Regions from separate parts of the Streptosporangium sandarakinum genome, predicted to be linked through region 2. Evidence: predicted binding sites of a transcription regulator. Region 2 holds the regulator's gene; each other region holds the start of a gene.
The links. Region 2 encodes HrcA, which represses chaperone genes, less so after heat shock. Its sites were predicted from a motif close to TTGGCACTCTCNNNNNGAGAGTGCCAA; they were not measured.
Positions count from the first base shown of each region.

Region 1: groL (chaperonin GroEL) is a predicted target of HrcA. The motif match lies at 3,056-3,082, and genes of this name have one in related genera.
Region 3: groES (co-chaperone GroES) is a predicted target of HrcA. The motif match lies at 1,418-1,444, and genes of this name have one in related genera.

Region 1 is NZ_CP192034.1:7,701,603-7,705,696, forward strand. It holds gene ACQP10_RS35325 (HelD family protein) at 1-1,160, shown strand, start outside; gene groL (chaperonin GroEL) at 1,321-2,946, opposite strand; gene ACQP10_RS35335 (cold-shock protein) at 3,357-3,557, opposite strand; gene ACQP10_RS35340 (MoaD/ThiS family protein) at 3,892-4,094, opposite strand, start outside.
Region 2 is NZ_CP192034.1:2,138,546-2,142,639, reverse strand. It holds gene ACQP10_RS10065 (16S rRNA (uracil(1498)-N(3))-methyltransferase) at 1-2, opposite strand, end outside; gene dnaJ (molecular chaperone DnaJ) at 60-1,202, opposite strand; gene hrcA (heat-inducible transcriptional repressor HrcA) at 1,215-2,228, opposite strand; gene ACQP10_RS10050 (DUF3097 domain-containing protein) at 2,389-3,204, shown strand; gene hemW (radical SAM family heme chaperone HemW) at 3,223-4,094, opposite strand, start outside.
Region 3 is NZ_CP192034.1:1,065,762-1,069,855, reverse strand. It holds gene groL (chaperonin GroEL) at 1-917, opposite strand, end outside; gene groES (co-chaperone GroES) at 1,016-1,327, opposite strand; gene ACQP10_RS05245 (Uma2 family endonuclease) at 1,632-2,270, shown strand; gene ACQP10_RS05240 (class I SAM-dependent methyltransferase) at 2,325-3,491, shown strand; gene tsaD (tRNA (adenosine(37)-N6)-threonylcarbamoyltransferase complex transferase subunit TsaD) at 3,548-4,094, opposite strand, start outside.

The DNA of each region.
Region 1 (4,094 bases), 2.7 Mb from region 2:
CTCCGGTGCTGCGCCGCGCCCTGTGGACGCACGTCGTCAAGCCGACCGAGGGCCTGCTGTTCACCAAGGGCGTCAACCGCTACCGGGTCGCCGACCACGAGGTCCGCGAGATCGTCGCCTCGCTGCGCGGCACCACCCGCTACGGCCCCGGCCGCGCGGCCCTCGCCCAGCGGCTGGCCCACATGGTGCTGGTCCGGATGGAGCAGCGCGGCGAGTCACCCGACGACCGGGTGCAGGACGCCGTGGCCCGGTCCAAGCCGGTCAAGCAGCTCGTGGACGCCGTGTGGCCCAAGCTGACCCCGCAGCAGGTGCTCCACCGGCTGTTCAGCGACCCCGCGTTCCTCGCCGCCGCCGCGAAGGACGACCTCACCGCCGACGAGCAGGCCCTGCTGCTGTGGGCCAAGCCGGCCAAGTCGCACCGCTCGGCGAAGTGGTCGGCGGCCGACGGCGCGCTGATGGACGAGCTGGCCGACCTGATCGAGCGGACGCCCTCCCTGGGGCACCTGGTGGTGGACGAGGCGCAGGACCTGTCAGCGATGCAGCTGCGGGCGCTCGGGCGGCGGTGCCGTACCGGGTCGGCCACCGTACTCGGCGACCTGGCGCAGGGCACCACCCCCTGGTCGGCCCGCTCGTGGACGGAGGTCCTCACCCACCTGGGCTTCGAGAGCGGCGCCGTCACCGAGCTGACCCTCGGCTTCCGCGTGCCCCGCGAGGTCCTCGACTACGCCGCCCGGCTGCTGCCCGACGTCGCCCCCGGCCTGGCCGCGCCCCGCTCGCTGCGGCCCGGCGCGGGCTCCCTGACGGTACGGCGGGTGCCCGACCTCGCCGCGTCCCTGCCTGAGGCGGCGCGGGAGGTCCTGGCGCGGGAGGGATCGATCGGCGTGATCGTCCCGGACGCCTCGGTCGCCGCCGTGTCGGCGTCCCTGGCCGGCCTGGACCACCGGGTGCTGGGCCCCGACTCAGTCGAGGAGCACCGCCTGCTGGTGGTGCCGGCGTCCCTGGCCAAGGGCCTGGAGTACGACCACGTGATCGTGACCGAGCCGGCCGACATCGTGGACGCCGAACCGCGCGGCCTGGCCCGCCTCTACGTGGTCCTCACCCGCGCGGTCACCTCGCTGACCGTCCTGCACACCCGGGACCTGCCTCCGCGACTGCGCTGACGCGGGCCACGGCCGGCCCGGGGAAAGGGGCCGAGGAAAAGAGGCCGTGAAAAGGGTCCGGAGAAAAAGGCGGAAAAGGACAGCGGAAAAGAACCGCGAAAAAGCGGAAAGGCGGCCCCGGAGATCCGGGGCCGCCTTCTCGTTCGCGTGAGACGACGGACTAGAAGTCCATGTCGCCGCCGCCCGGCATGGCGGGAGCGGCCGGGGTCTTCTCCGGCTTCTCGGCGATGACGGCCTCGGTGGTGAGGAACAGCGCCGCGATGGACGCCGCGTTCTGCAGAGCGGAACGGGTCACCTTGGCCGGGTCGAGGATGCCCGCCTCGAACATGTTGACGTACTCGCCGGTGGCGGCGTTCAGGCCCTCACCCGGGGTGAGGTTGCGCACCTTCTCCACCACGACGCCGCCCTCAAGGCCGGCGTTGACGGCGATCTGCTTCAGCGGCTCCTCCAGGGCCTTGCGGACGATCGCGGCACCGGTGGCCTCGTCGCCGTTCAGCTCCAGCTTGTCGAACGCCTTGGCGCCCGCCTGCAGCAGCGCCACGCCACCGCCGGGGACGATGCCCTCCTCGACGGCCGCCTTCGCGTTGCGAACGGCGTCCTCGATGCGGTGCTTGCGCTCCTTGAGCTCGACCTCGGTCGCCGCGCCGGCCTTGATGACGGCCACGCCGCCGGCCAGCTTGGCGAGACGCTCCTGGAGCTTCTCGCGGTCGTAGTCGGAGTCGGTGTTCTCGATCTCGGCGCGGATCTGGTTGACCCGGCCGGCGATCTGCTCGGCGTCACCGGCGCCGTCGACGATGGTGGTCTCGTCCTTGGTGACGATGACCTGGCGGGCCCGGCCGAGCTGGTCGAGCGCGGTGGACTCCAGCTTGAGGCCGATGTCCTCGCTGATGACCTGGGCGCCGGTCAGGATGGCGATGTCGCCCAGCATGGCCTTGCGGCGGTCGCCGAAGCCGGGGGCCTTGACGGCCACCGAGCGGAACAGGCCGCGGATCTTGTTGACGACCAGGGTCGCCAGGGCCTCGGCCTCGACGTCCTCGGCGATGATCAGCAGCGGCTTGCCGGACTGCACGACCTTGTCGAGGACCGGCAGGAGGTCCTTGTTCGCGGAGATCTTGGAGTTGACGACGAGGATGTACGGGTCGTCGAGAACGGCCTCCATACGCTCCGGGTCGGTGACGAAGTAGGGCGAGATGTAGCCCTTGTCGAAGCGCATGCCCTCGGTGAGCTCAAGCTCCAGGCCGAAGGTGTTGCTCTCCTCGACGGTGATGACGCCTTCCTTGCCGACCTTGTCCATCGCCTCGGCGATCATCTCGCCGATCTGCGGGTCACCCGCGGAGATGGAGGCCGTGGAGGCGATCTGCGCCTTCGTCTCCACGTCCTTGGCGAGCTTGAGCAGCTCCTCGGAGACACGCTCGACGGAGGCCTCGATGCCCTTCTTCAGGCCCATCGGGTTGGCGCCGGCGGCCACGTTGCGGAGGCCCTCGCGAACCAGGGCCTGCGCGAGGACGGTGGCGGTGGTGGTGCCGTCACCGGCGACGTCGTCGGTCTTCTTGGCGACTTCCTTGACGAGTTCGGCCCCGATCTTCTCCCACGGGTCCTCGAGCTCGATCTCCTTGGCGATGGACACACCGTCGTTGGTGATCGTGGGGGCGCCCCACTTCTTCTCCAGGACGACGTTGCGGCCCTTCGGGCCCAGGGTCACCTTGACGGCGTCCGCGAGCTGGTTCATACCACGCTCGAGACCGCGCCGGGCGTCCTCGTCAAACGCGATCATCTTGGCTGCCATACGGCTAGACCTCCCGAACACAGGGTGGCTTGCACCGGATCGAGCCGACGCCCGCGACGGCATCGGATCCGCGACTCCGTTCGGCGGATCCCATCGCCCCGATCCAGGGTTGGCACTCACCCGTGGGGAGTGCCAACAAACTATTTAGCACTCTACCCTGCCGAGTGCAAGCGACGCCGCGTTGACCTGCCCCGGGAGGCGACGACCTCAGGCGGCCCGGCGCGGCCACCGCTTCACCCGGCCTCGCCCCGGCGGCCACGTCGTACGACGGAGTCCGGCCCCGGTACGGCGAAGGCCCGGCCCGCCGAGGGGACACGGCGGACCGGGCCGGCGTGCCGAGGGCCCGCGTGGACTGCGCTGCCACGGGGGCCGTCCGGCACGCCCCTGCGCACCTTAAGGAGACGGCTGCCTCAGACGGCCCGGACGGACTCCGCCTGCGGACCCTTCTGCCCCTGGGTGATCTCGAACTCGACCCGCTGGCCCTGTTCGAGTGAGCGATAGCCGTCCATCATGATCGCGGAGTAATGGACGAACACATCCTTACCACCGTCTACCGCGATGAAGCCGTAGCCCTTGTCCGCGTTGAACCATTTGACGGTGCCTTGCGCCACTTCCGACTCCTCTTACTGGACTTGAGGACGTCGCCCATTCCTCTCGCGGCGCCCTCAATCTCCGAGGCGGACACATCGCCTGCGTCGATCGTTCTCGACCATACCTGTGGTACGCCGTAGGGCAACAGAGTCAACCAGCAAACTGCCGCTTTACGTACGAATACAGCACGAGAACATAGTTTTGCTATCCAGGCCCGCTGATCAAATATTGCATTATTTCACCAAGCGCCGATATGGACACCCTCCCGAAAGCGCGACACCCGCCCCGAACTGGACCGGGGCGGGTGTCGGTGGGCGCCGTACGGCACGGCGGCCCGGAGCGCGGAGGGACGGATCAGCCCCCGGCGACCGCCGGGATGATGGAGATCTGGACGCCCGACGGCGTGGCGGTGTCCAGGTTGTCGGCGAAGCGGACATCCTCCTCACCGACGTAGACGTTGACGAACCGGCGAATCTTGCCGGAGTCGTCGAGAATCCGGGCGCCGATCCCGGGGAAGTCGGCGTCGAGTTTCCGCAGCACGTCGCGGAGGGTCTCAC
Region 2 (4,094 bases):
ATGCGGCGGCGGGGACGCCGCGGCGGACCCGGGAGGCGCCGCCCGCGCCCCGCCGAGGGTCAGCGGCCATTGAAGGCGTCCCGCAGGCGGGAGAAGAAGCCCTGCTGGCCCGGGGCGAACTTGCCGGGCGGGCGCTCCTCGCCGCGCAGCCTGGCCAGCTCGCGCAGCAGCTCCTCCTGGGCGGGGTCGAGCTTGGCGGGGGTCTCGACGTTGACGTGGACCAGCAGGTCGCCGCGGCCGGTCTCGTTGAGCCGCTGGACGCCGCGGCCGTAGAGCGGGATCGTCTGGCCGGACTGGGTGCCGGGCCGTATGTCCAGCTCCTCGGTGCCGTCGAGGGTCTCCATGACCAGGATGGTGCCGAGCGCGGCGGCGGTCATCGGGATCTGCACGGTGCAGTGCAGGTCGTCGCCCCGCCGCTCGAAGACATCGTGCGGACGCTCGACGATCTCCAGGAACAGGTCGCCGGGCGGGCCGCCACCGGGGCCGACCTCGCCCTCGCCGGCGAGCTGGATGTGGGTGCCGTCCTCCACGCCCGCGGGGATGCGGACCTTGATGGTCCGCCGGGTGCGGACCCGGCCGTCGCCGGAGCACTCCTGGCAGGGGTTGCGGATGATCGAGCCGAAGCCGCCGCACTGGGGGCAGGGCCGGGACGTCATGACCTGGCCGAGGAAGGACCTGGTGACCTGGGAGACCTCGCCGCGGCCGTGGCACATGTCGCAGGTGTCGGGGTGGGTGCCGGGCGCGGCGCCCGCGCCCGAGCAGACCTCGCAGAGCACGGCGGTGTCGACGACCAGCTCGCGGGTGGTGCCGAAGGCCGCCTCGCGCAGGTCCAGCTCCACGCGGATGGTGGCGTTGCGGCCCCGGCGGGCGCGCGAGCGCGGCCCGCGACCGCCGCCGCCGGCCGCCGCGCCGAAGAAGGCGTCCATGATGTCGCTGAACGGGAAGCCCGCGCCGAAGCCCCCGGCGCCCGCGCCCCCGCCGGGAGCGAACGGGTCGGCACCCATGTCGTACATCTGCCGCTTGCTGGGATCGGACAGGACCTCGTAGGCCTGCGTGATCTCCTTGAACCTCTCCTGCGTCTCAGGATCGGGGTTCACGTCGGGGTGCAGCTCGCGCGCCAGCCTGCGGTAGGCCTTCTTGATCTCCTCCGCACTGGCGTCACGGCGTACCCCGAGGGTGCCGTAGTAGTCGCTCTTAGCCACTTAGTTGACCTCTTAGGATGCAGCCAGGATCTGGCTGACGTAGCGTGCCACCGCGCGCACCGCGCCCATCGTGACCGGGTAGTCCATTCGCGTCGGGCCCAGCACGCCGAGCCTGGCCAGTTGCTTGTCCCCCGAACCGTACCCGGCGACGACGATGGACGTGCCCTGGAGACCGGTGTAGGGGTTCTCCGAGCCGATCCGCACCGTCAGCGCCGACAGGTCCGAGGTCTCTCCGAGCAGGCGCATCAGCACGACCTGCTCCTCCAAGGCCTCCAGCACGTCACGGAGGCCGACGCTGAGGTCGGCTCCCGCGAGGTTGGCCGCCCCGGCGAAGACGATCTTCTCATCATGCCGCTCGACCAGCGACTCCAGCAGTACCGACAGGATCGTGGCGGCGAGCGGGCGGTCCTCGGTCGGGAGCCGCGAGGGCAGATCGGCCACCCTGTCGGGGACCTCGGTCAGCCCGCAGCCGTCGAGGGAGGCGTTGAGGGTCGCGCGCAGGTGCGCGACGCGGGTCTCGTCGACCACCTCGGGCAGCTCGACGACGCGCTGCTCGACCCGGCCGGTGTTGGTGATGAGGACGAACATCAGCCGGCGCTCGCTCAGCGGGACCAGCTCGACGTGCCGGACCGTGGAGTGCGTCAGCGTGGGGTACTGCACCACGGCGACCTGGCGGGTGAGCTGCGCCAGCAGCCGCACCGTGCGGGTCACGACGTCGTCGATGTCCACCGCGCCGGCGAGGAAGCTCTCGATCGCTCTTCGCTCCGCGCCCGACAGCGGCTTGACCTGGGAGAGCCGGTCGACGAACAGCCGGTAGCCCTTGTCGGTGGGCACCCGCCCCGCGCTGGTGTGCGGCTGGGCGATGTATCCCTGCTCCTCCAGCACCGCCATGTCGTTGCGGATGGTGGCGGGCGAGACGCCGAGGTTGTGCCGCTCGGCGAGCGCCTTCGACCCCACCGGCTCGTTGGTGGACACGTAGTCCTCGACGATGGCCCGAAGCACCGCAAGCCTGCGGTCATCGACCAACGTGCTCACCTCCTTGCCCTGCGCCGAACCGGGAACGCGGAGTCTGGCACTCTGTGTTCCCGAGTGCCAAGTGTACGGCTCTTGCCGACGGGGTGCGATAAGGCGACGGCCCTTTGCTAGCGTCCCCTTGATCGGCGAGGTGCGAGGAGGTGCGGCCGGCGTGTACGAACGCGACGTGCTGGCGGGTGACTGGCGGCGTCCGGGCAGGGGGACGATCCCGCAGGTCCCCGCCGAGATCGACCTGGTCGTGGAGGACGCCGACGGCGGCTTCTGCGGCGCCGTGGTGGCCTGCGACAAGGAGGCCGTCACCCTGGAGGACCGTTTCGGGCGGCGGCGCGTGTTCCCGCTGGAGCCGGCCGCGTTCCTGCTGGAGGGCCGGGTCGTGACCCTGGTACGGCCGGCCGCCGCGCCCCGCGCCCCGCGGCGCAGCGCCTCCGGCTCCGTCGCCGTGGAGGGGCTGCGCGCCCGGGTGGCCAGGGAGAGCCGGATCTACGTCGAGGGCGTGCACGACGCCGCGCTGGTGGAGAAGGTCTGGGGCCACGACCTGCGCGTCGAGGGCGTGGTGGTGGAGTACCTCGAAGGGGTGGACCACCTGCCGGAGATCGTCGAGGAGTTCGGGCCGGGCCCGGAGCGCCGCCTGGGCGTGCTGGTCGACCACCTGGTCGCCGGGTCCAAGGAGAGCCGGATCGCCGACCGGGTGGCCTCGCCGTACGTGCTGGTCGTCGGGCACCCGTTCGTGGACGTCTGGCAGGCGGTCAAGCCGTCGGTGCTGGGAATCGGCGCCTGGCCGCGGGTGCCGCGCGGCGTGCCGTGGAAGGAGGGGGTCATCGCCGCCCTGGGCTGGGACCTCGCCCCGGCCGACGCCTGGCGGCGCATCCTCGGCTCGGTCACCACCTACGCCGACCTGGAGCCGGAGCTCCTCGGCCCGGTCGAGCGGCTCATCGACTTCGTGACCGTCCCGCAGGAGGACGGCTGAGACCGGCGCCCGGCGCGGTCAGGTGAGGTCGCGGACCAGGGCGTCGGCCAGCAGCCGGCCGCGCAGCGTCAGCACCGCCCGGCCCGCCTTGAACGGCTCGACCTCCAGCAGCCCGTCGGCCAGCGCCCGGGCGACCACCGGCGGCCGCTCGATCTCCGCCAGGGGGAAGCCCTGGGCGAGCCGCAACTCCAGCATCAGCCGCTCGACCGTCCTGTCCTCGGCCGACAGCACCTCGCGAGCGTGGGCGGGCGAGACGCCCTCGGCCAGGCGGCGGGCGTAGGCGGCCGGGTGCTTGACGTTCCACCAGCGGGTGCCGCCCACGTGGCTGTGCGCGCCGGGACCGACGCCCCACCAGTCGCCGCCCGTCCAGTAGAGGAGGTTGTGCCGGCAGCGCGCGGCCTCCGAGGTCGCCCAGTTGGACACCTCGTACCAGCCGAAGCCCGCCTCGGCGAGCATGGCGTCGGCGATGAGGTAGCGGTCGGCGGCCACGTCGTCGTCGGGCATCGGCAGCTCGCCGCGCCTGATCCTGGCCGCCAGGCGGGTGCCGTCCTCCACGATCAGCGAGTAGGCCGACACGTGGTCGGGCCCCGCCTCGATCGCCGCGGCCAGCGAGGCCCGCCAGTCGTCGTCGCTCTCGCCGGGCGTGCCGTAGATCAGGTCGAGGTTGACGTGGCCGAACCCGGCCTCCCTGGCCTCCCGTACGGCGTGCGCCGCCCGGCCGGGGGTGTGGCCGCGCTCCAGCACCCGCAGCACGTGCTCGCGGGCGCTCTGCATGCCGAAGCTCACCCGGGTGAACCCTCCGTCGCGCAGCCCGGCGAGGTAGGCCGGGTCCACCGACTCGGGGTTGGCCTCGGTGGTCACCTCGGCGCCGGGGGCGAGCCCGAACTCCT
Region 3 (4,094 bases), 1.1 Mb from region 2:
TTGAGGCCGATCTCCTCGCTGACGACCTGGCCACCGGTGAGGATGGCGATGTCCTGGAGCATGGCCTTGCGGCGGTCACCGAAGCCCGGGGCCTTGACGGCGACGGAGGTGAAGGTGCCGCGGATCTTGTTGGTCACCAGGACCGCCAGGGCCTCGCCCTCGACGTCCTCGGCGATGACCAGCAGCGCCTTCTTGGTCTGCGCGACCTTCTCCAGCAGCGGCAGGAAGTCCGCGACGGAGGAGATCTTGCCCTGGGTGATCAGGATGTAGGGGTCCTCCAGGACCGCCTCCATGCGCTCCTGGTCGGTCACCATGTAGGGCGACAGGTAACCCTTGTCGAACTGGAGACCCTCGGTGAACTCCAGCTCCAGGCCCATGGTGTTGGACTCTTCGACGGTGATGACACCGTCCTTGCCCACCTTGTCGAACGCCTCGGCGATCAGGTCGCCGATCTTGGCGTCCTGCGCGGAGATCGTCGCCACGTGGGCGATCTCCTTCTTGTCGGCGACCGGACGGGCGGTCTCGACCAGCCTGTCGCTGACGGCCTTGGCCGCGAGGTCGATGCCCCGCTTGAGGCTCAGCGGCTGGGCGCCGGCGGCGACGTTGCGCAGACCCTCGCGGACCATCGCCTGGGCGAGGACGGTCGCGGTGGTCGTGCCGTCACCGGCGATGTCGTTGGTCTTCGTCGCGACTTCCTTGGCGAGCTGCGCGCCGAGGTTCTCGTACGGCTTCTCCAGCTCCACCTCGCGGGCGATGGTGACGCCGTCGTTGGTGATGGTCGGAGCGCCGAACTTCTTGTCGATGACGACGTTGCGGCCGCGGGGGCCGAGGGTCACCTTGACGGCGTCGGCGAGGGCGTTGACACCGCGCTCCAGCGAGCGGCGGGCGTCCTCCTCGAACGACAGGATCTTGGGCATGACAGTCCTCTCTGGGGGCACGTGGGAGCATCGAAGCCCCGGGCGCTCTCGCGACCCGGGGCTCGATGCGTCATCTCGGAAACGTCGGAAGCGATGAACTACTTCTCGACGATGGCGAGCACGTCACGGGCGGAGAGCACGAGGTACTCCTCGCCGCCGTACTTCACCTCGGTGCCGCCGTACTTGCTGTAGAGGACGACGTCGCCCTCCTTGACGTCGAGCGGGATGCGCTTGTCGCCGTCCTCGTCCCAGTTGCCCGGGCCCACCGCGAGGACCCTGCCCTCCTGGGGCTTCTCCTTGGCGGTGTCAGGAATGACCAGGCCGGAGGCGGTGGTCTGCTCGGCCTCAAGCGGCTGGACCACGATGCGGTCGCCGAGCGGCTTAACGGGAACCTTGGTGGCGGTCGTCACGTCGGACCTCCCCTTCAGATTTGAATGATCTAGAAGAGGCGACCAGCGGTCTGCCGTCGCGGGTGTCAGACCAGCCTCGTCGCGCTTGCATTGGCACTCTCACCGGGAGAGTGCCAATACGGAACAGTATGCAAGGAGGCCTTGACAGTCAACACGAACCGCCCGCCGACGCTCCGGGCGCCCTCGACAAGGGGACAGGAGCCTTCGCCGGGGGCAACATGAGAGGGAAGCGGGACGACGGACATCGACGGGAAGTAATGCGATGGTCACGAAAAGAAACGGGAATGACGCTACGGTGGACGACGTGACCAGCACTGTCTGCGAGAAGACGGGCACGCGAGGTGACGACCGCGACCCGCTCGCCAACTGGCCCCGCCCCCCGGCCGGCGGGTGGACCGCCGACGATCTCGACCGCCTGCCCGACGAGGGCCCGAACGGCGAGCCGGACTTCTTCAAGCACGTCGAACTCGTCGATGGAGCCCTCGTCTTCATGTCCCCCCAGAAGCGTTTCCACGAGTCCGTGATCTACGGGCTCCGCACCGCCCTCAACGCGCAGGCGCCCCATCACCTCAAGGCCGTGACGCAGATGGACCTCGTGCTCGGTGAGAAGCAGCGCCCGTGCCCGGACGTCGTCGTCATCGACGCCGAGGCGGCGAAGGACCGCTCCCGCACCTCCTACAAGCCCGACGAGGTGCATCTCGTCATCGAGGTGGTCTCCCCCGAATCCAGGTTCCGTGACCGCGAGGTCAAGCCGAAGCTCTACGCCGAGGCCGGCATCCCGCATTTCTGGCTGGTGGAGGACAAGGGCGGCGATCCGGTGATCCACGTCTACCAGCTGGACCCGGTCACCCGCTCCTACATGGTCACCGGCATCCACCACGACCGCCTCAAGACCGGCGAGCCGTTCGACATCGATCTCGTCCTGACCTGCCTGCCCGACTGAGCGGGTCACCGCGACGCACCGGCGGTCCCCGGCCAGGCGGTAGCGTCGGGCGGTGTGGACCTCGACGCATTCCGGGAACTGCTGACGCCGCGTGGCCAGGAGGCCCTCGCGGCGGCGGCCGAGGCCGCGGGTGACGGCCCGGTGGCCGCGGTGACGCGGCTGCGCAGGACCTACGACGCGGCCCTGACCTCCGCGGCGCTCACCCAGGCGGCGCTCAGGGAGCGCGCGCGGGAGAAGTTCGGTTCCGACGCCGCGGTCATGTACTTCACCCCGCACGGCCTGGAGCAGGCCACCCGCCGCGAGGTGGCCGACCACCGGGCCCGGCGCGTCCCGGCCGGCTCCCGGGTGGCCGACGTCTGCTGCGGGATCGGCGGCGACCTGCTGGCGCTGGCCAGGGCGGGCTGCGTCGTGGAGGCCGTGGACGCCGACCCGCTCACCGCCGCCGTCGCCCGGGCCAACGCCGACGCCCTGGGCCTCGGCGACCGAGTCACGGTCCGCGCGGCCGAGGCCGCCACGGTCGACCCGACGGCCTTCGACGTGCTGTTCGCCGATCCCGCCCGCCGTACCGCGCGGGGCAGGACGTTCGACCCGATGGCCTACTCTCCGCCGTGGCCGGAGGTCCTCGGCATGGTGGCGAAGGCCCCGGCGGCCTGCCTGAAGGTCGCCCCCGGCATCCCGTACGAGTTCATCCCGGCCGGCGCCGAGGCCGAGTGGGTCTCCTGGCGCGGCGACGTCAAGGAGGCCGCGATCTGGTGCGGCGGCCTGGCCGGGGACGCGGGGCGCAGGGCCACGATGCTGCCGTCCGGCGTGACGCTGACGCCGGATCCGGGCGCGGAGCCCGCCCCGGTGGGCGCGATAGGCCGCCACCTCTACGAGCCGGACGGCGCGGCCGTACGGGCGCACCTGGTGGCGGAGGTGGCCCGGCAGGTGGGCGGCCGGCTGCTCGACGAGCGCATCGCCTACATCACCGGCGACACCGGGGCGACCACGCCCTGGGCGGCGCGGTACGAGGTGCACGAGATGATGCCGTTCTCGCTCAAGCGGCTGCGGGCGGCGCTGCGCGAGCGCGGGGCGGGCACCGTGACGGTCAAGAAGCGCGGCTCGGCGGTCGACGTGGAGCGTCTGCGCAGGGATCTGCGGCTCTCCGGCGGCGGATCCGCGACGGTGGTCCTCACCCGCGTCGGGGAGCGGCCGTTCGCCCTCATCTGCAGCCCGGCCTGACCCGCGGCGAAAGGACCGCGCGCCCCGTGGTCTCCGGGGCGCGCGGGGCCGTACCGTCAGACGTGGACGGTGGTGATCGGAAGCGAGGAGTCGGCCGGGATCTCCAGGGACGACGGGGTGACGCCCGCCGCCACCAGGTCGGAGCCCAGGGTGGCCACCATCGCGCCGTTGTCGGTGCACAGCCCCGGCCGGGGGACGCGCAGCCGCACCCCGGCCGCGTCGCAGCGTTCCTGCGCCAGGGCGCGCAGCCGGGAGTTGGCCGCCACGCCGCCGCCGATCAGCAGGTCCTGGACGCCGTGCTCGCGGCACGCCTGGAGGGCCTTGCGGGTCAGCACGTCGACCACGGCCTCCTGGAACGACGCCGCCACGTCGGGCACGTGGACCGGCTCGCCGGACCTCTCCCTGGCCTCCACCCAGCGGGCCACGGCGGTCTTCAGGCCGGAGAACGAGAAGTCGAGGGTGCCGTCGTCGTACTTGCCCCGGGGGAAGGCGATGGCCGTGCCGGAGCCGTCGCGGGCGGCCCGGTCGATGTAGGGGCCGCCGGGGAACGGCAGGCCGAGCACCCGCGCCACCTTGTCGAACGCCTCGCCCGCGGCGTCGTCC